One region of the Streptomyces sp. NPDC057445 genome, then DNA from elsewhere that is predicted to be linked to it. Evidence: riboswitches for the same ligand, from Rfam matches in the RefSeq annotation. Region 1 holds a riboswitch; the other holds the start of a gene.
What was found. A riboswitch is a leader RNA that binds a small molecule or an ion and turns the genes downstream of it on or off. The one in region 1 is predicted to bind S-adenosylmethionine.
Positions count from the first base shown of each region.

Region 2: linked by a shared signal. The riboswitch ahead of ACFU5O_RS00365 (aminotransferase class V-fold PLP-dependent enzyme) and the one ahead of thrC (threonine synthase) in region 1 are both predicted to bind S-adenosylmethionine.

Region 1 is NZ_JBHVDH010000026.1:59,850-69,030, forward strand. It holds gene ACFU5O_RS33095 (DUF3263 domain-containing protein) at 584-820, shown strand; gene otsB (trehalose-phosphatase) at 831-1,682, shown strand; gene ACFU5O_RS33105 (trehalose-6-phosphate synthase) at 1,620-3,125, opposite strand; gene ACFU5O_RS33110 (hypothetical protein) at 3,267-4,796, opposite strand; gene ACFU5O_RS33115 (glucosyl-3-phosphoglycerate synthase) at 4,951-5,904, opposite strand; SAM riboswitch class I at 6,021-6,176, shown strand; gene thrC (threonine synthase) at 6,194-7,477, shown strand; gene ACFU5O_RS33125 (MoaD/ThiS family protein) at 7,474-7,752, shown strand; gene ACFU5O_RS33130 (cold-shock protein) at 8,216-8,419, shown strand; gene groL (chaperonin GroEL) at 8,789-9,181, shown strand, end outside.
Region 2 is NZ_JBHVDH010000001.1:71,555-80,735, forward strand. It holds gene ACFU5O_RS00335 (NlpC/P60 family protein) at 1-398, opposite strand, end outside; gene ACFU5O_RS00340 (NlpC/P60 family protein) at 612-1,640, opposite strand; gene ACFU5O_RS00345 (NYN domain-containing protein) at 1,972-3,330, opposite strand; gene ACFU5O_RS00350 (hypothetical protein) at 3,374-3,616, opposite strand; gene ACFU5O_RS00355 (rhomboid family intramembrane serine protease) at 3,730-4,467, shown strand; gene ACFU5O_RS00360 (Lrp/AsnC family transcriptional regulator) at 4,464-4,745, shown strand; gene ACFU5O_RS00365 (aminotransferase class V-fold PLP-dependent enzyme) at 5,102-6,589, opposite strand; SAM riboswitch class IV at 6,789-6,906, opposite strand; gene trpD (anthranilate phosphoribosyltransferase) at 7,016-8,080, opposite strand; gene ACFU5O_RS00375 (cytochrome bc complex cytochrome b subunit) at 8,207-9,181, opposite strand, start outside.

The DNA of each region.
Region 1 (9,181 bases):
ACGGGCTTAGTGTGCGGGCCGGTGCCGTGACTGCGGCCGGGGTGTCCGTCCTCAAACGCCGGACGGGCTCATGCGGCTGCTGTCGGTGGTGGGGGGGCGGGGCTCCTCCGGGCTCGACTCCTCGGGGACGGCGGCGTACCGCCGACCTCGGAGGCAGCCGGTGGTTCCGCCGTCCCCTGCGGGGCCGACCCTGCACGGCCCCGCCCCTGGCGCGTTGCCGACTGCCGCCCGGTGGGTGGGCAACAGACACGCGACCACGGCGATCGGCCCACCACCCCTGGCCCCGAGGGGGGCCGTGGAGGGGTCGTGTCCGGGACACTAAAGCGTGATTTGTGGCGCGGCGTGGGCGCCGCCATCGAGGTGCCGGTTAGCGCGCCGTAAATCATGCCGTCCCGGATGCGAGCCCCGGAACGGCCCCCAACGCCCGCGACCCGGTACCGGCCGACCCCGTACACCTGAGCCCGTCCGGCGATTGAGGACGGACACACCGGCCAACCAACACGGCACCGTCAACCACGACAACCTCACCCGAACCGCCCGCGCCAGCGACCCGCGCCAGCGACCCGGCAACTATGTTGCTCATATGACCGAAGGTGAGCAGCTCTCCGAGCGGGACCGCGCTGTCCTCCGGATGGAGCGGAGCGACTGGCCCGGACCCGGGGCCAAGGAGCGGGCGATACGGGAGCGGTTGGGGATGTCACCGACGCGGTACTACCAGCTGCTGAACGCCCTGCTGGACGACCCCCGCGCCCTGGCGCACGATCCGGTGACCGTCAATCGCCTCCGGCGAGTGCGGGACTCCCGCCGCGAGCGCCGATAGGGTCGGCAGCATGGGCAGCCATTCGGACGACGCACTGCCGGAGCCGACCACGTCCCAAGGACGGGAAGGCCTCGCCGCGATTCTCGAGAGGCCGCGGGAGACCGTGGTCGCGCTGGACTTCGACGGCACGCTCGCCGACATCGTGCCCGACCCGGAGCAGGCCCGCGCCCATCCCGGCGCCGTCGAGGCGATCGCCGGGCTGGCATCGCAGGTGGCGTCCGTCGCCATCCTGACCGGGCGCCCGGCCGGGGTCGCCGTCAGGTACGGCGGATTCGAGGGCCGGCCCGGCCTCGAACGCCTCGTCGTACTGGGCCATTACGGCGCCGAGCGCTGGGACGCCCGCACCGGTACGGTCCAGGCCTCCGCCCCGCCCCCCGGCCTCGACGCCGTACGCGCGGAGCTGCCCGGGCTCCTCGACTCGGTCGGTGCCTGGGAGGGCGTCTGGATCGAGGAGAAGGGCCGCGCGGTCGCCGCGCACACGCGCCGCGCCAAGGATCCACAGGCCGCCTTCGAGGCGCTGCGCGGCCCCATCGCCGAGCTGGCCGCCCGCCACGGACTGATCGTCGAGCCGGGGAGGCTCGTCCTGGAGGTGCGCCCGGCCGGCGTCGACAAGGGCGTCGCGCTGGAGGAGTTCGTACGGGAACAGCAGGCCGGTGCCGTGCTGTACGCGGGTGACGACCTCGGTGATCTCGCCGCCTGCGCCGCCGTCGAGAAGCTGCGTTCCGACGGCATCCCCGGACTGCTGGTGTGCAGCGGCACCGACGTGCCGGAACTCGCCGAGCGCGCCGACATGGTGCTGTCAGGTCCGGCCGAGGTCGTCCGCTTCCTCGCCGCCCTCGCCGAGCGCCTCAAGCGCGTGTAGCTGCTCCAGGAACCATTGCTGCGGCGGCAGCGCTGTCGCCGCGGCGGCCAGCCGCTTGGTGCGCTCGGCCCGCTCCCCGTCGGGCATCGTCAGCGCCTGGTGGAGCGCGGCGGCGGTGCCCGTGACGTCGTACGGGTTCACCACGATCGCCTCGTCGCCGAGCTCCTCGTACGCCCCGGCCTCCCGGGACAGCACCAGCGCACATCCCGCGTCCGAGACGACCGGGATCTCCTTGGCGACGAGATTCATCCCGTCCCTGATGGGATTGACCAGCGCCACGTCCGCAATCCGGTACGCGGCCAGCGACCGCGCGAAGTCGTCCTTGACGTGCAGCACCACCGGTGTCCAGCCGGGCGTCCCGTACTGCGCGTTGATCTCCTCGGAGAGCCGCGCGACCTCCGCCGTGTAGTCGCGGTAGACGGGCAGGTCCTGCCGGGACGGGTACGCGAAGGCCACGTGCACCACGCGTTCGCGCCACTCGGGGCGTTCGTCGAGCAGTGTCCGGAACGCCAGCAGACCGCGGACGATGTTCTTGGACAGCTCGGTCCTGTCCACGCGGACGATGGTCTTCCGGTCGCCCTCCCCGCCGACCTGGTCGCGCAGCGCGACCATGCGTTCCTCGACGTCCAATTCGTGCGAGCGCCGCCGCAGGAACCCGGCTTCCGCGCCGAGTCCGTGCACTCCGACCAGCGTCGTCCGGAAGGCGGACTCCCCGGTCGGGGAGTGCCGGATGCGGGGGCGCGGGTCGTCCGGCGCAGAGGAGACGATCCGCCCGTCCTCGGCGACGTTCCCGGCGCACTGCATGAAGGCGGACGCCCATCGCCAGGTGAGGAAGCCGAGCCGGTCCGCGCCGAGCATCCCCCGCACCAGTTCCTCCGCGACGTCGTCCGGCAGCATCCGGAAGTACTCAGGCGGTGCCCACGGCGTGTGCGAGAAGTGCCCGATCCGCAGATCGGGGCGGAGCTCCCGGAGCATCCCGGGCGCGAGCGCCAGGTGGTAGTCCTGGATCATCACTACGGCGCCGGGCGCGGACTCCGCCGCCAACGCGTCGGCGAAGGCGCGGTTGTAGGTCCGGTAGGCGTCCCACTGCCGGCGGAACTGCGCGTCGAAGACCGGCTCCAGCGGGGTCTGGTACAGCATGTGGTGGACGAACCACAGTACGGAGTTCGCGATGCCGTTGTACGCGTCCGCGTGCACGGTGGCGTCGATGTCCAGCATCCGTACGCCCGGCTCTGCGACACCGCGGCGCACCGCCTCGCGGTCGCCGTCGCCCAGTGCGGCGCACACCCACAGGGCGTCCGCGTCCGTCCCGATGGCCGAGAGACCGGAGACCAGCCCACCGCCGCCACGCCGGGCGTCGAGTGTGCCGTCCTCGCGGAAGGCGTATGTGACCGGACCGCGGTTGGAGGCGACGAGTACCTGCGCCGCGCGCTCGGAGACCATGTCGCCAACCTAGCCCGTCCGGTAACCGCTCAAACGTACGGCCGGACTCCGTCGGCGGAGTCCGGCCACACGATCACCCGATCGGCCACACGATCACCCGATCGGCCACACGGTCACCCGATCAGCCACAGCGTCACCCGATCAGTGGTCACGGCGCCGATCGCGCGTCGCGGCCACGGCGATCGCACCGGCCGCGGTGAGTGCCAGGGCGAGGGCGCCGAGCAGCCAGAGCCGTTCGGTCCGCCCGCCGGTGGCGGCCATCTCGCTGGGGCTGCCGTTCGCTCCGGCGGGACGGCCCGGGCCGTTGCCGGGAACCACCGGGGCGGCGCCGGGCTTGTCCGGGGCTCCTGACCGCACCGGCTGCTGCGGGTGCCGGGGCTGCTCCGTGGTCGCCGGAGGCACGGGCCGCGCCTGCACCCTCCCCTCACCCCTGTCCGCGTCGGCGTCACCGGGTTCGCGGTTCTCCCGGTTCTCCCGGTCCGCCCGGTTCTCCCGGCCGTTCGTGCCCTCGGTGCCCTCGGTGCCCTCGGTGCCCTCGGTGCCCTCGGTGCCCTCGGTCCGCTCCGAGGCGACCGGGTCCGGCTCCACGGTGGCCTGAAGTCGCGCGTCCCCGGCGCCCTCCTCGCCGACGGTGACCGTGTACGTCACCGTCGTGTCGGCGGGTGAGCCCTCCGCGCCGGACGCCTTCTTCGTGACCTCCGGATCCGGCACCGGGGTGGACAGGGCCAACGCCGATGCCACATAGGCGTCGTCGCCCGACCTGAACGACACCTTCGCGGACGTGGCGCCCACTCCCGCCCCGGTCTGGCCGTCGACGAGGAAGCGGTCGCCCATGGAGGTCCGACCCCCGTACGCCGCGACGGACGCCCGGACCTGGCCCCCGGAGCGGTAGAAGCCGCTCACCGAGACGGTCGTCGCGGGGGAGGCGGGGCGCTGCAGGACGTGTCCGCCGTAGACATGGACGTTGCGCCGTTCGGGGGCGTACTTCTCGTCGGGGCGGTCGTACGCGTAGACGACGGTCAGCGACCAGCCCGCGCCGCAGCCCTCTTCGGCCGAGGCCCAGATGTCGCCGACCGTGACGGGCAGCGGGGTGCCGGAGCCGGTGACGTCCTCGAAGGCGGCGGTGACGTCGGCCTCGCCGGTGTAGAAGTGCGCTCCGGACGCCGCCCCCCGGTCCTGGACCAGATTCTCGGCCCTGACCACGACCGGCTTGCCCTTGCCGACGCTGATCGTGGGGGTGGAGTCGAGCGGCGCGCCGGGGGACGAGCCGGAGTCCGACCGGCCTCTGTCCGACAGGTCCGCGTCCGACCGGTCGGCGGCGCCGAGATCCGCATCGGACAGGTCCGCGTCCGGGCGACGGTCGTCCGGCCGGTCCGCGTCCGCGCCGGAGGCGGCGCAGCGGTGGAGCAGCTCGCCGTCCGGGCTCCGGTACGTGCCGTCGTTGCCGCCCCAGAACAGCCGGGCATAACTGACACGGGCCCCCGGTGGGACGCCGACCTGGCCGGTTCCGGTCCGTTCGGCGCCCTGGACGGCGCTGCCGACGGTGGTGAAGTCGCCGTACAACGACGCGTCGTACCGCTTCTTGAAGGGGGACACGGCGTCGCCGGCGGCCCTGCCAGGGAGGAGCATCCCGGTCGAGACGACGGCGGAGGCGGTCGTGAGAACCGTCAAGGCCCCGACGAAACGAGGCAACCTGGAAGTCCGGCGCCAAGCGCCCGTGAGTTTCGCATAGCCCATATCTACGAAACTTAGACAATCCGATGGATTGTGGCGTGCTGCGGCGCACATGCGTTAGGCCGCCGGTGTCGTCGGGCCGCCGGTGCGGCTATGCCGCCCTGCGCTTCGCGTACTCCACGATCTCCACCATCGGAGGCCGTTCCTGGGTGTCCACCTCATGCGTCCGCGGCACGAACCCCTCGTCGCCCCGTTCGAACTGCGTCAGTGCCGGACGCACCAAATGGCCGCGGGAAAGTCGCAGTTGCGCCGTGCGGTAGATCGCCGCCGCCATCCGGCCCAGCGCCTGCCCGTCCTGGTGCCGGTGCAGCCGCACCCCCACGTCGACCTGCGCGAGCGCGTCGAGCCCGACCGTGTGCAGTGCGTCGACCAGCAGTCCGAGCTCCACCCCGTATCCGACGGGGAACGGCAGCCGCTCCAGCAGCGACCGCCGCGCCGCGTACTCCCCGCCCAGCGGCTGGACGAATCCGGCCAGCTGCGGCCAGTGCAGATTGAGCAGCGGGCGGGCCACCAGTTCGGTCACCCGGCCGCCCTGACCGGGGGTGCCCCCCAGCGGCCGGTCGTACATCGCCTTGACGAACTGGATTTCCGGCTCGGTCAGCAGCGGTCCGACGATGCCGGAGACGAAGTCGGCGGAGAACTCCTTCAGGTCCGCGTCCACGAAACAGACGATGTCGCCGCTCGTCACCAGCAGCGAGCGCCACAGCACCTCGCCCTTGCCGGGGACGGCCGGGATCCGCGGGAGTATCGCGTCCCGGTGCACGACCCGCGCGCCCGCCTTCGCCGCCACCTCGGACGTGCGGTCCGTCGAACCCGAGTCCACGACCACGAGCTCGTCCACGAGAGGCACCGCGTCGGTCATGAGCTCGCGCCGGATCACGGAGACGATCTCGCCGACCGTCGTCTCCTCGTTCAGGGCGGGGAGCACGACGCTGACCGTCGTACCGTGCTTGGCCGTGCGCTTCGCGGCGACGAGCTGGTCGAGCGGGCGGTCTGCCACGGACCAGGACCGCCGGGCCAGCCAGCGCTCCACCTCTTCCAGCACGTGATCTCCATCTCGCGGATCGGACGACCATCTCAAGGGTCCGGGGGTTCGGTTACAGTCTTGAACAACGCGGACGACCCTCGCATGCCGGGGGCGTCACGCCGACAATCACATACCGCTCATCCAGAGGGGCAGAGGGATACGGCCCGTTGAAGCCCCGGCAACCCTCCAGCCGGTTCTCGTCGCACGTCTTACGACACTCGCGCGGGGCCCCGGCTAGGGAAGGTGCCAATTCCGTCTCGTGGCGAGATGCGCCGCGAGGAAGATGAGGAGAAAGGGCCTCGCCTCCATGGCTGCGCAGACTGTTGCCACCACCACCGAATCTGTCGATCTGGGCCCAGCCTCCGGGCTCTCCTGCCGCGAGTGCGGCGAGCGGTTCGCTCTCGGCCCGATCTTCGCGTGTGAGATCTGTTTCGGGCCGCTCGAAGTCGCGTACGACCTGCCGAGCGGCGACCCGGACGGTCTGCGCAAGCAGATCGAGAACGGCCCGGCCAACCTCTGGCGCTATGCGCCGCTGCTCCCCGTCCCCGCCGACGTGGCGAGCAAGCCGAACCTGAACCCGGGCTGGACCGAGCTCGTCAAGGCCGACAACCTGGCCCGTGAGCTGGGTGTCACCGGCGGTCTCTACGTCAAGGACGACTCCGGCAACCCGACGCACTCCTTCAAGGACCGCGTCGTCGCCCAGGCACTGGAGGCCGCCCGCGCCTTCGGCTTCACCACGCTCTCCTGCTCCTCCACCGGCAACCTGGCCGGCGCGGTCGGCGCCGCCGCCGCCAGGGCGGGCCTGCGCTCCTGCGTGTTCATCCCGCACGACCTGGAGCAGGGCAAGGTCGTGATGGCCGCGGTGTACGGCGGCCGGCTCGTCGGTATCGAGGGCAACTACGACGACGTCAACCGCTTCTGCTCCGAGCTCATCGGCGACCCGGCGGGCGAGGGCTGGGGCTTCGTCAACGTCAACCTGCGGCCGTACTACGCCGAGGGTTCCAAGACGCTCGCGTACGAGATCTGCGAGCAGCTCGGCTGGCAGCTCCCCGACCAGATCGTCATCCCCATCGCCTCCGGCTCCCAGCTCACCAAGATCGACAAGGGTCTGCAGGAGCTGATCAAGCTCGGGCTCGTCGAGGACAGGCCGTACAAGATCTTCGGCGCCCAGGCCGAGGGCTGCTCCCCGGTGTCCGTGGCCTTCAAGGCCGGTCACGACGTGGTCCGGCCGCAGAAGCCGGACACGATCGCCAAGTCCCTGGCGATCGGCAACCCGGCCGACGGCCCCTATGTCCTGGACATCTGCCGCCGTACCGGCGGAGCCGTGGAGGACGTGACCGACGAGCAGATCGTGGACGCGATCAAGCTGCTGGCCCGCACGGAGGGCATCTTCACGGAGACCGCCGGCGGGACGACCCTCGGCGTGGCGAAGAAGCTGATCGAGGCCGGTGTGATCGACCCGTCCCTCACGACCGTCGTCGTCAACACGGGTGACGGCCTGAAGACCCTCGACGCGGTGGCTCCCACGACGGGTATGTCCGCAGTCATCCGCCCCAACCTGGACTCCTTCCGAGAGGCTGGTCTCGCATGAGCGTCAACGTCCGCATCCCCACCATCCTCCGCACGTACACCGGCGGCCGGGCCGAGGTCCCGGCGGAGGGTGCCACCCTCGCCGAGGTCATCGCCGACCTGGAGACGAAGCACACGGGAATCGCGGCCCGTGTGCTGGACGACCAGGGCAAGCTGCGCCGCTTCGTGAACGTGTACGTCAACGACGACGACGTCCGCTTCGAGCAGGGGCTGGAAACGGCGACCCCGGACGGCGCCGGCGTCTCGATCATCCCGGCCGTCGCAGGCGGCTGCTGAGCCCCTGAACCGGCCACGGTGCGTTACCTGAATTGCCCCTTCCGCAAGCTAAGCGGAGGGGGCAATTCTGCATGGTTGAGCGCGGTAGAGTTGGGAAGTCCCCTCCGCAGCGTGTGCCAGACGCATATACGAATGTGTCCGCGCACGACAAGAAACAGCCAAAGTGTTCGAGCGGGATGCGCATTAAGTGCGCTTTGCCCGGCCCGAGTTGCCCGGGAATGCTCGGAATTCTTCCCTTTATCCGATCAGGCGTGCCCAGATTTCTCGTCCGATTGACCTGTTGCAGACGGCAGTTGGACAGATACATTCAGCCGCGGTCGACGCGTTCCGGCACACACTCATGGTGGTCTCTCCATCCCCCCTGGGGGTGAGGAAACTGTCCGTGAGTGAGGTCTGAAGTGAGGTCTGACCCGGGTCCGCGAAGTGCGGACCTGTGCAAGGGCCAGTAATAGGGGAGTTAGGCATGGCTCAGGGCACCGTCAAGTGGTTCAACGCGGAGAAGGGGTACGGCTTCATCGCGGTCGACGGTGGTGCGGATGTTTTCGTCCACTACAGCGCGATCCAGATGGACGGCTACCGCACCCTGGAGGAGGGTCAGCGGGTCGAGTTCGAGATCTCGCAGGGCCAGAAGGGGCCGCAGGCGGACATGGTCCGCGCAGCCGGCTGAGCGCCGACTGACTGCAGCGACATGACGGAGGGCCCGCACCCACGGCTGGGGGTGCGGGCCCTCCGCCGCGCCCGGACCGGAGGCTTCTTCGAAGCCGCTTGCGCCCTCCCGTCACCCGACCGCCGCCCCTCATCGAGGCTTCTTCGAAGCCGCTTGCACTCTCTGGGTCCGAGTGCTAATCATTGGCGTTAGCACTCTACGAGTGAGAGTGACAACTAAGGACCGGGTCGGTGAGGCCCGCACGCCTGGTGGGGCCAGGAACCACAAGGCATGCAGGCCGTCCGTCGCGGGCGCCAGCGCGGTCCGGAGCAATCCTCCCCCGTGGCCTGCGGCACGGGGGGACCCCCAAGTCCGGGAGGACCACTTCACATGGCCAAGATCATCGCGTTCGACGAGGAGGCACGGCGCGGTCTCGAGCGCGGGATGAACCAGCTCGCCGACGCCGTCAAGGTCACCCTTGGCCCCAAGGGCCGGAACGTCGTCCTCGAGAAGAAGTGGGGCGCCCCCACGATCACCAACGATGGTGTCTCCATCGCCAAGGAGATCGAGCTCGAGGACCCGTACGAGAAGATCGGCGCCGAGCTGGTCAAGGAAGTCGCCAAGAAGACGGACGACGTCGCCGGTGACGGTACGACCACCGCGACCGTTCTCGCCCAGGCGCTCGTCCGCGAGGGCCTGCGCAACGTGGCGGCCGGCGCCAACCCGATGGCCCTGAAGCGCGGCATCGAGAAGGCCGTCGAGGCCGTCTCCGGCGCCCTGCTC
Region 2 (9,181 bases), on a different contig from region 1:
TAGGAGTCCGGGTCGTCGGACAGCAGCAGCGCCAGGGCGGGATCCATACCGCCCGAGCGGTACTGGGCCCCCGCCACCGAACCGAGCGATTCACGCATCCGGTTGATGCTCTCCTGGCCGCGCGCCGCGCTGTCCTGCACGGCGGCCACCTCCTCGCGCAGCCGGTCGGCACGCTCGTCGGCCTTGTTGTACTGCTCTGTGGCCTTCTCGGCCTCTTCGTACAGCCGGTCCACCTCGGCCCGCGCGGCCCCGGGGGTGTCGCGCGGGTCGGCGCCGGCCGGTGCCGCTCCGAACGCGGCCGCCGCGGTGGCCGCCGCGGCCGACAGAACAGTGACCCGGGCACCACGGTGGAAACCGGAGAATCCCGATGACGAGGTGGGTCGGCGATGGGACGCCACAGGAGCCGCACTCCCTTCCGCTGGACACAACGGCCTGTCAGCCATTGCGCGGCAGAGAGTAGCCGTGCGACTACGGGGCGGCCAAAAGCCTTACGGGCCGGGAACAGTGACGCCCCGCCGGAGACCACGAGGTCACCGGCGGGGCGTACCGTCAGCTGCGGATTCCGCAATTCGCCCGAATGGGCGCCTTTTCCGGCCCTCGGGAGTCCGGCCTCAGATCCGGACGCCGAACTGGAAGGTGCCCATGTAGTCCATCGACTCGTAGCGGACCACCGCACCCGGCTTCGGGGCGTGCAGGATCTGGTTGTTGCCCGCGTAAAGTCCCACATGGGAAAGGCCGTTGAAGAAGACCAGGTCGCCCGGCTTGAGCTGGCTGCGGCCGATCTTCACACCGTCGTTCTGCTGGGTGTACGTGGTGCGTGTGATGCCCACGCCCGCCTGGCGGTACGACCACTGCGTCAGGCCGGAGCAGTCGTAGGAGTTGGGGCCCTCGGCTCCGGAGACGTAGGGCTTGCCGAGCTGGGTGGCTGCGGCGTTCAGGGCGGCGGCGCCGCGCTGCGAGGCCGGCACCTCGTTGCCGAGGTCCACGCGCTCACCCGCGTCGCGGCTCGCGCGCTGCTCCTGCTCCTGCAACTTCGCCCGCTCGGCGGCGGTCAGGGTGTTGAGGAGCTTCTGCGCCTCGGCGAGCTTGCCCTGGAACGACTTCTTCTTCTCGCCCAGCGTCTTGCGCACGTCCTCGAGGTCGGCGAGCTTCTTCGCCGCCTCCGCGCGCTGCTGGGCGAGGGTGCGCTGCTTCGACTGGATGTTCTCCAGGGCGTCGGTCTGCTTGGCACCGAGCTGGTCGATCGCGGACGCCTTGTCGAGGTAGGTGTCCGGGTCGGAGGAGAGGAAGAGCTGGACGGCGGGGTCGATACCGCCGGAGCGGTACTGGGCACTGGCGACCGAACCCAGGCTGTCACGCAGGGCGTTGACCTCGTCCTGGCCGCGGGCGACCTTGTCCTGGATCGCGTCGACCTGCTTCTGCAGCTTGGTCTGCTGCTCCTTGGCCCCGTTGTACTCCTCGGTGGCCTTCTCGGCCTCCTCGTAGAGCGCGTCGACCTTCGCCTTGACCTCGTCCTTGCTCGGCTTCGCCGGGGCGGCCTGGGCGGCCTGGGAGGTCAGGGCGACGGCCGCGGCGGCGGTCGCGGTGAGCACGGTCACGCGGGTGCGGCTCGGCTGCTTGGGACGACGGTGGGACGCCACGAAGGCGAGCTCCTTCTTCCTCGAGCCGCCTACCGGGCAGTGGGGGGTTGATTCCCCGGCTCCGCGCAGGCTTCAGCTCCCCCGCAAAATTGGGCTGAACTGCACGAAATCGGCGGTTCCTTCGCTGCCATCCCCGATGGATGATCAACCGTGCGAAGGTTCGAGGCCTGACCCTAGTGACCTCACTGTGATCAGTTCAAATCCTCATGAGAAAAAACTGTCGCTCGCAGCACATTTTTTACACTCATCGCACAGGTAGTGATGGCCACTTGACACTACGTTCCGCGAAATCGGGCATTAAGCCCAGCAGTTACGAGACGGGCCAATCGGACTAGACGCGCGAAAGCCGCTTCAGCAGCATGGCGGAGGCGACCGGCCTCGCGCCCGCCTTCGCGACACCGTCGGCGACTTCGCGGTCGGTGGAGACCACGACGACCGGCCGGCCGGGCGGCTCGGCCCGTACGAGCTGCCGGATGAGCTCGTCCGCGGTCACCCCCGGCTTGGAGAACAGCACGCGCACGCCACGCGGCGGCGCGAGCAGCACGGGAGCCGCCAGTTCGGCCCCGTCGAAGACACAGGTGATCTCCGCGCCCGTCTGGGCGGCGAGCATCGCGAGACCGCCGAGCAGCCGCAGCCGCTGCTTCTCCAGCGGCATCGTCGGATAGCCGGTCTTGGTGACGTTGTATCCGTCCACCACGAGATGGACCTGGGGCAGCGAGAGCAACTGGTCGAGGAGCGCCGGATCGGTCTCGGACAGCGCCCGTGCGGCGATGTCCTTGGGCGTCATCCGGCCCGGCTCGACCGCGTCCACGGTGTCGGCGGGATGGAGCGACGCAGGGGGCAGCGCCAGTTCCCGGCGCAGCCCCTGGGCCGCGTCCAGGACGGTGTCCAGCAGCAGCCGTACCCGCATGTCCTCGATCGAGCGGCCCTCGCGGGCCGCCCTGCGGCCCGCCTCGACCGCCGACTCGGCCTCCGCGAGGCGGGCCCTGAGCCGCCGCGCCTCGCTCTCGGCCGTGGACACCTGGGCCTGCGCCTCCGCCTTCGCCGCCTCGGTCTCGGCGGCCAGGCGACGCAGGGCGGCCTCACCGCGCTTCACATCGCTCTGGGCACTGCGCAGCTTGCGGTGAAGCGATTCGGCTTCCTTGCGGGCGGTCTCCAGTTCGGTGCGCAGCCGCTCGGTCTCGGCCCTGGCCTGTGCCTTGAGCCGGTCGTTCTCCTCGCGCAGCCGGTCCAGCTCACGCCGGGACTCCTCGTCGGCGCGCTCGGCGTCCGCGCGCTGGGCCTCCTCGCCCGCCGCGGCCACCAGCTTCACCCAGCCGACCGGGCGCAGCACATAGGCCGCCGCGGCCACGTCGACGGGGTCGGCGGCCGCGGGCGGCGTCCCCGACTCCAGCGCCCGGGCCAGCTCCGGCTGCGAATCGCGCAGCCACTCGCCGATGCGCTGGCGGAACACCGCGTCCCCCTCGAGAGCGGCGGCCATGGCGTTGCCCGCGAACTTGGCGCGGCGCGTAGGGGTGAACCGTGCGTACTGCCGCAGCTGGGCGGGGAGGTCGCTGACGGTCAGCCCGCCGAACGCGTCCGACACCAGGGCGACGACCCGTCGCCGTACGCCTTCGGGCAGCGGGCGGTCGAGCGCCTCGGCCGCGCCGCCGGCCGCACCGGCCGGTCCGGCGCTGTCAGGCTGCTCCACGATCCGTCACCCCTACTGTCTCCGTGCGTCCGGGCGTCTGCCGTCAGGAGCCCGCGCCCGGCCTGTCCACCAGTTCGATCTGGTCCACCGCGTTGCACCAGCGGCAGCGGACCGACTCGATGGTCTCACTGACCACCTCGCGCTCCTCCACCGTGGGCTCACCCGCGAGGTCCAGATGGACGTATTCGACGACTCTGGACGAACGGGTCACATCGAAGCGGGTGAGGTTGCCACAGAGCGTGCAGCGCCACCGGGTGGTGGCGGTCGGTGTGGGCACCGTCGTCATCATGCCGTCCTCGTCTCGTCGCGCGTACTGCCCGTAACCCTACGACCTCGGGGGCGTGCCACGACACGGCGAGGCGCTGCTTCCCACCCGTCCCGGTACGCCATGCTCTGGACATGATCGAGTGGCGGAGGGCGGTCGGGGACACGGTCGGAGGCGCGGTGCGAGGCCCGGCGGTGACGTACGGAGTGATCGGCCTGTGCTGCCTGCTGTTCGTCGCCGGTCCGGTCTCCGGGCTCAACCCCTCGTACGGCACCGGGGACACCCTGCTCGTGTCGACGACGTCCTACTTCGAACGCTGGGGCGTGATCCCCAGCGAACTGATGCGCAGTTCCCCCCGCGCGCTCCTCACCCCGCTGACCGCGCTGTTCGTCCACGGCAGCTGGCTGCACCTGCTGGGCAACATGCTGTTCCTCTATGTCTTCGGCGCGATGGCGGAGGAGCGGATGGGGCATCTGGAGTTCGCGCTCTTCTACATCGGCTGCGGCTATCTGGCGCTCCTCGCGTACGCGGCGGCGAACGCGGAGTCGGCACAGACACTGGTGGGGGGCTCCGGGGCGATCTCCGGAGTGCTCGGCGCCTTCCTCTGCCTCTTTCCGCGGGCACGGGTGACGAGTCTCTTCCCCTTCCTCTTCTTCCTGCCGCTGCGGTTCCCCGCATGGATCGTGCTGCTCTTCTGGTTCGTCCTGCAGTGGCTGGCGGAGGCGCAGAGCACGTCGTCGGGCCCGGGGGTGGCGTATCTGGCCCATCTCGTGGGCTTCGTGATCGGCTTTCTCTACGCGTGGGGCCGTTTCCGGCAGGGGGCTAGAGTGAAAGCCCAAGCCACGGCCACCGAGGGAGACAACCAGCCGTGATCACCGCGATCGTGCTCATCAAGACCAGCGTGGACCGCATCCCGGAGATCGCCGAGGCGATCGCCTCGCTGGACAGCGTCAGCGAGGTCTTCTCGGTCACGGGTACGTACGACCTCATCGCGATGGTCCGGGTCGCCAAGCACGACGATCTCGCGGATGTCATCCCCGGGCGCATCAGCAAGATCCCGGGCGTCGAGGCGACGGACACGCACGTGGCGTTCCGTACGTACTCGCAGCACGACCTCGAGGCGGCGTTCGCGATCGGCCTCGACGCGTAGACCGTGTCCGGGCGGCCTTCGAGGACCGGCCCGCGGCGTCGGGTGCGGTGCATCGCACGACGGTGGGCGCCCGCCCGGAGGCTGGGGAAGGTCGGGTCGCCCCCGTACTCGACGTACTTGGAGTCCGGCAACGCCGCGGCCCGGGCGGAGCTCTGGAGGAACCTCGGGACCCGACAAGCCCACCCACCCGGAAGGGCCGCAGTCGAGAGGCCCCTTCGCTGCCGCGTTCAACCCCCTCCCGTGCCCCGGGCACGGAGACGCCAGGCGCCCGCGAAGCCCGGCACGTTCGGCCGGGCCGCACCGGGGAGCGGGCCGCGACGGCGGGGCTCCGCCGCCACGGCCCACCGGACGCCTTCTCATACCGCCGGGACGCACCTGCCGTCCTCGGTACGGTAGTTCCACTTCGCACCGTCGCGGACCAGCTCCTTCACCGCCCGTACGAAACGCTCCACGTGCTCGTCCGGTGTACCGGCCCCGAAGCTGACCCGGATCGCGTTGAGGGACCTCTCGCCCGGCTCCGCCTCCGGGGCACCGCACTCGCCCACGTCCTGCGGGTCGCTCCCGAGCAGGGTGCGCAGGAGCGGATGGGCGCAGAAGAGCCCGTCCCGTACGCCGATGCCGTACTCGGCCGAGAGCGCCGCGGCGAAGTGCGAGCTGTTCCAGCCCTCCACCACGAACGAGATGACGCCGACTCGAGGAGCATCGTCGCCGAACAGCGACAGCACCCTGACCTCCGGCACCTCGGCGAGGCCCGCGCGGACGGCGGCGACGAGGTGCTGCTCACGCGCGACGAGCGCGTCGAACCCGGCCTCCGTCAGCGCCCTGCAGGCGGACGCGATCGCATGGACGCCGATGACGTTCGGCGAACCGGCCTCATGGCGGGCCGCGGTGGTGTGCCAGTCCACGTCCACCCCGCCGTCGGCACGACGCGCGACCCTGCGCGAAGCGCCGCCGCCCGCGAGGTACGGCTCCGCCTCCCGCAGCCAGTCCGCACGTCCCGCGAGCACACCGGAACCGAAGGGCGCGTACAGCTTGTGCCCGGAGAAGGCGACCCAGTCGACGTCCAGATCCCTTACGGAGACGGGGTGGTGGGGCGCGAGCTGGGCGGCGTCCAGGACGATCCGCGCGCCATGGGCGTGGGCGACGGCTGCGAGTTCCCGCACCGGCCAGAGCTCACCGGTCACATTGGACGCGCCGGTGACACAGACCAGCGCGGGCCCGACCGGGTCTCCCCAGCTCGAGGAGCCGGGGGAACGGTCGCGGCCGGCGAGGGCGAGCTCCAGGGTCCGCACCGCGTCGCCCGGTGTGCGCGGCGCGTCGAGGCAGGTCACGCGGGCGCCGGTCCCCCACGGCAGCAGCGAGGCGTGGTGCTCGGACTCGAAGACGAAGACCTGGCAGTCGTCGGGGAGGGCGGAGGCGAGCAGATTCAGCGAGTCCGTCGTCGAACGGGTGAAGACGACCTGGTCGTCTTCCCGGCAGTCGAGGAACTCATGGACGGTCACCCGGCTGTTCTCGAACAGATCGGTGGACAGCTGCGAGAGATACCCGGCGCCGCGGTGCACGCTGCCGTAGTAGGGGGCGTAGGCGGCCACGTCGTCCCACACCCGCTGCAGGGCCGGCGCGCTGGCCGCGTAGTCGAGGGCGGCGTACGTGACCTCGCCACCGGTCACGAGCGGAACGGTGACGTCCCGGCCGAGTACGGGCAGCGGGGCGGCGCAGCAGGGGTCGGTGTCGGTGGTGGGGACGGCGACGGAGGCGACAGCGGCGGTGGCAGGTGCGGCGACGGTTGCTGTGGCGGTGGCGGTGGCGGTGGCGGTGGCGGTCGCGTTCAGGCGTGCGGACATGGCGGTATCTCCCGGCAGACAAAGGCGAATTGGCTGTGACGAACCCGCGCGGCGGCAGAACTGCCGTCCGGCATGCGGGTGTTGCCTCGACGCACGGCGACGCCGTGCGGAGGGTGGGAAGGGGGCCGAGAGGCCCTAGCGCATTCGCTTGCTCACGAGAACTGCTCCCTCGAGGACCAGGACCCCAGGGGTGGCAAGGGGTCCGCGCTTGCCGCGGACCTCGCTGCCCACGGCCTGGTCTTCACCCGGGGCACCCCGCCACGGACGGAGGGTTGCCGGACAGCGGGCCGGGGCCGTAATCGCTGTCACTCATGACCTTGGAAAGCATCCTGCCATACGGCGGGGAACGCGCAAGGCGCAGTCCGCACTCTGGACTGCGCCCTGCGTCAGGAGCCGTGGCCCCGGCCGGATGCCGGATGCCCGGTGTCAGCGGTTGCTCGCCGCCACCCACCGCTCCAGTGCACGTCGGGCGGCGCCCGAGTCGATCGACTCCGACGCCTTGGCCATACCGGCCCGCAGTTGCTCCACCAGAGTGCCCTCGCCCGGTTCCAGCGCGGTCAGTGCCGCCGCCGAGTTGAGCAGGACCGCGTCCCGGACCGGGCCGGTCTCGCCGGCCAGCAGCCGGCGCGCGACATCCGCGTTGTACGAGGCGTCGGCGCCGCGAAGTGCCTCCACCGGGACCGGCTCGATGCCCACGTCCCGGGGGTCGAAGGCCTCCTCGCGCACCGAGCCGTCGCGTACCACCCAGACCCGGGAGGTCGCGGTCGTCGTGAGCTCGTCCAGGCCGTCGTCCCCGCGGAAGACGAGCGCGCTGGATCCCCGCTCGGCCAGCACCCCGGCCATGATGGGCGCCATCCGGGCATCGGCGACGCCCGTGGCCTGGGCCCTCACCCGGGCGGGGTTGGTGAGCGGCCCCAGGAAGTTGAACGTCGTCCGGATGCCGAGCTCCTTGCGGGCCGCGGCGACGTGCCGCAGCGCGGGATGGAACTTCACCGCGAAGCAGAAGGTGATGCCCGCTTCCTCCGCGACCTCGGCGACCCGCTCCGGGGTCAACTCCAGATTGACGCCGAGCTTCTCCAGCACGTCAGAGGCACCACTCGCGCTGGACGCGGCACGGTTGCCGTGCTTGACGACCTTCGCGCCGGTGCCGGCCACCACGATCGCGGACATGGTCGAGATGTTCACGGTCTTGGCACCGTCACCACCCGTGCCGACGATGTCGACGGTCCGCCCGGGCACCTCGATCACCCTGGCGTGGTCGTACATCGTCCGTACGAGTCCGGAGATCTCCTCGACGGTCTCGCCCTTGGCCCGCAGTGCGACGGCGAACCCGGCGATCTGCGCGTCGGTCGCCTCCCCCCGGAGGATGCGGTCCATGGCCCAGGCGGTGGCGTCGGCGCTCTGGTCGCGTCCGTACAGCAGGGAGTCCAGTACCTCGGGCCAGGAACGGCCCGCCGCGGTAGGTCCTCCTGCGGGGGTCACAGCGCTCATGGCCGCTCCTGGGTCCGTACGTACAGGTATGGCACCACCCTATCCACCCGGATGGACGGCAAAGAGCCCCGTCCATCGAGTGGACGGGGCTCCAGCCGTGGCGATCGCTCGGATCAGCGGGGCGGATCAGTGGTGGCCGTGGCCGCTCTCGATCTGCTTGTACTCCTCGGGCGTGGGCTTGGGAATCTGGTTTCCCTCGCCGAACAGGCCCTTGCTGAGGCTCGCACGGAGCTTCTCCATGCGGGGCACCTTGCGCTCCACGCCGTTCTCGTCGACCGTCGGGCCGATCTCGAGCGGCTTGTACTGCTCGTGCGCGGTCAGTGTGTACCGCGCGCCCTGCGACAGCGGCTCGTGGATCTCGACGAACTCACCGTGCGGCAGCCGCTTGATGATGCCGCTCTCGCGACCGTGCAGCACCTTGTCCCGGTCCCGTCGCTGCAGACCCAGGCAGATCCGCTTGGTGACGATGAACGCGACGACCGGTCCGACGATGAAGAAGATCCGTACGAACCAGGTGATCGAGTTGATCGACAGGTTGAAGTGGGTCGCCCAGAGGTCGTTTCCACCACCGATCAGCATGACCATGTACGCCGTGATCCAGGCGACACCGAACCCGGTACGGGTCGGCGCGTTGCGCGGCCGGTCCGCGATGTGGTGCTCGCGCTTGTCGCCGGTGACCCAGGACTCGAGGAACGGCCACATCGCGATCAGGCCGAGAACCAGCGGGAAGAGCACCAGCGGGATGAACACACCCAGGACGAGCGTGTGCCCCCAGAGGTTGATCTCCCAGCCCGGCATGAAGCGGATCAGACCCTCGGCGAAGCCCATGTACCAGTCGGGCTGGGCGCCGGTGGACACCTGGTCCGGACGGTACGGACCCATGGCCCAGATCGGGTTGATCTGCGCGATGGCCGCGATGATCGCGATCACGCCGAAGACCAGGAAGAAGAAGCCTCCGGCCTTGGCCATGTAGACCGGCAGCAGCGGCATGCCGACGACGTTGCTGTTCTTCCGTCCGGGACCCGCGAACTGCGTGTGCTTGTGGTAGAAGACCAGGATCAGGTGCGCCACCAGCAGACCGAGCATGATGCCCGGCAGCAG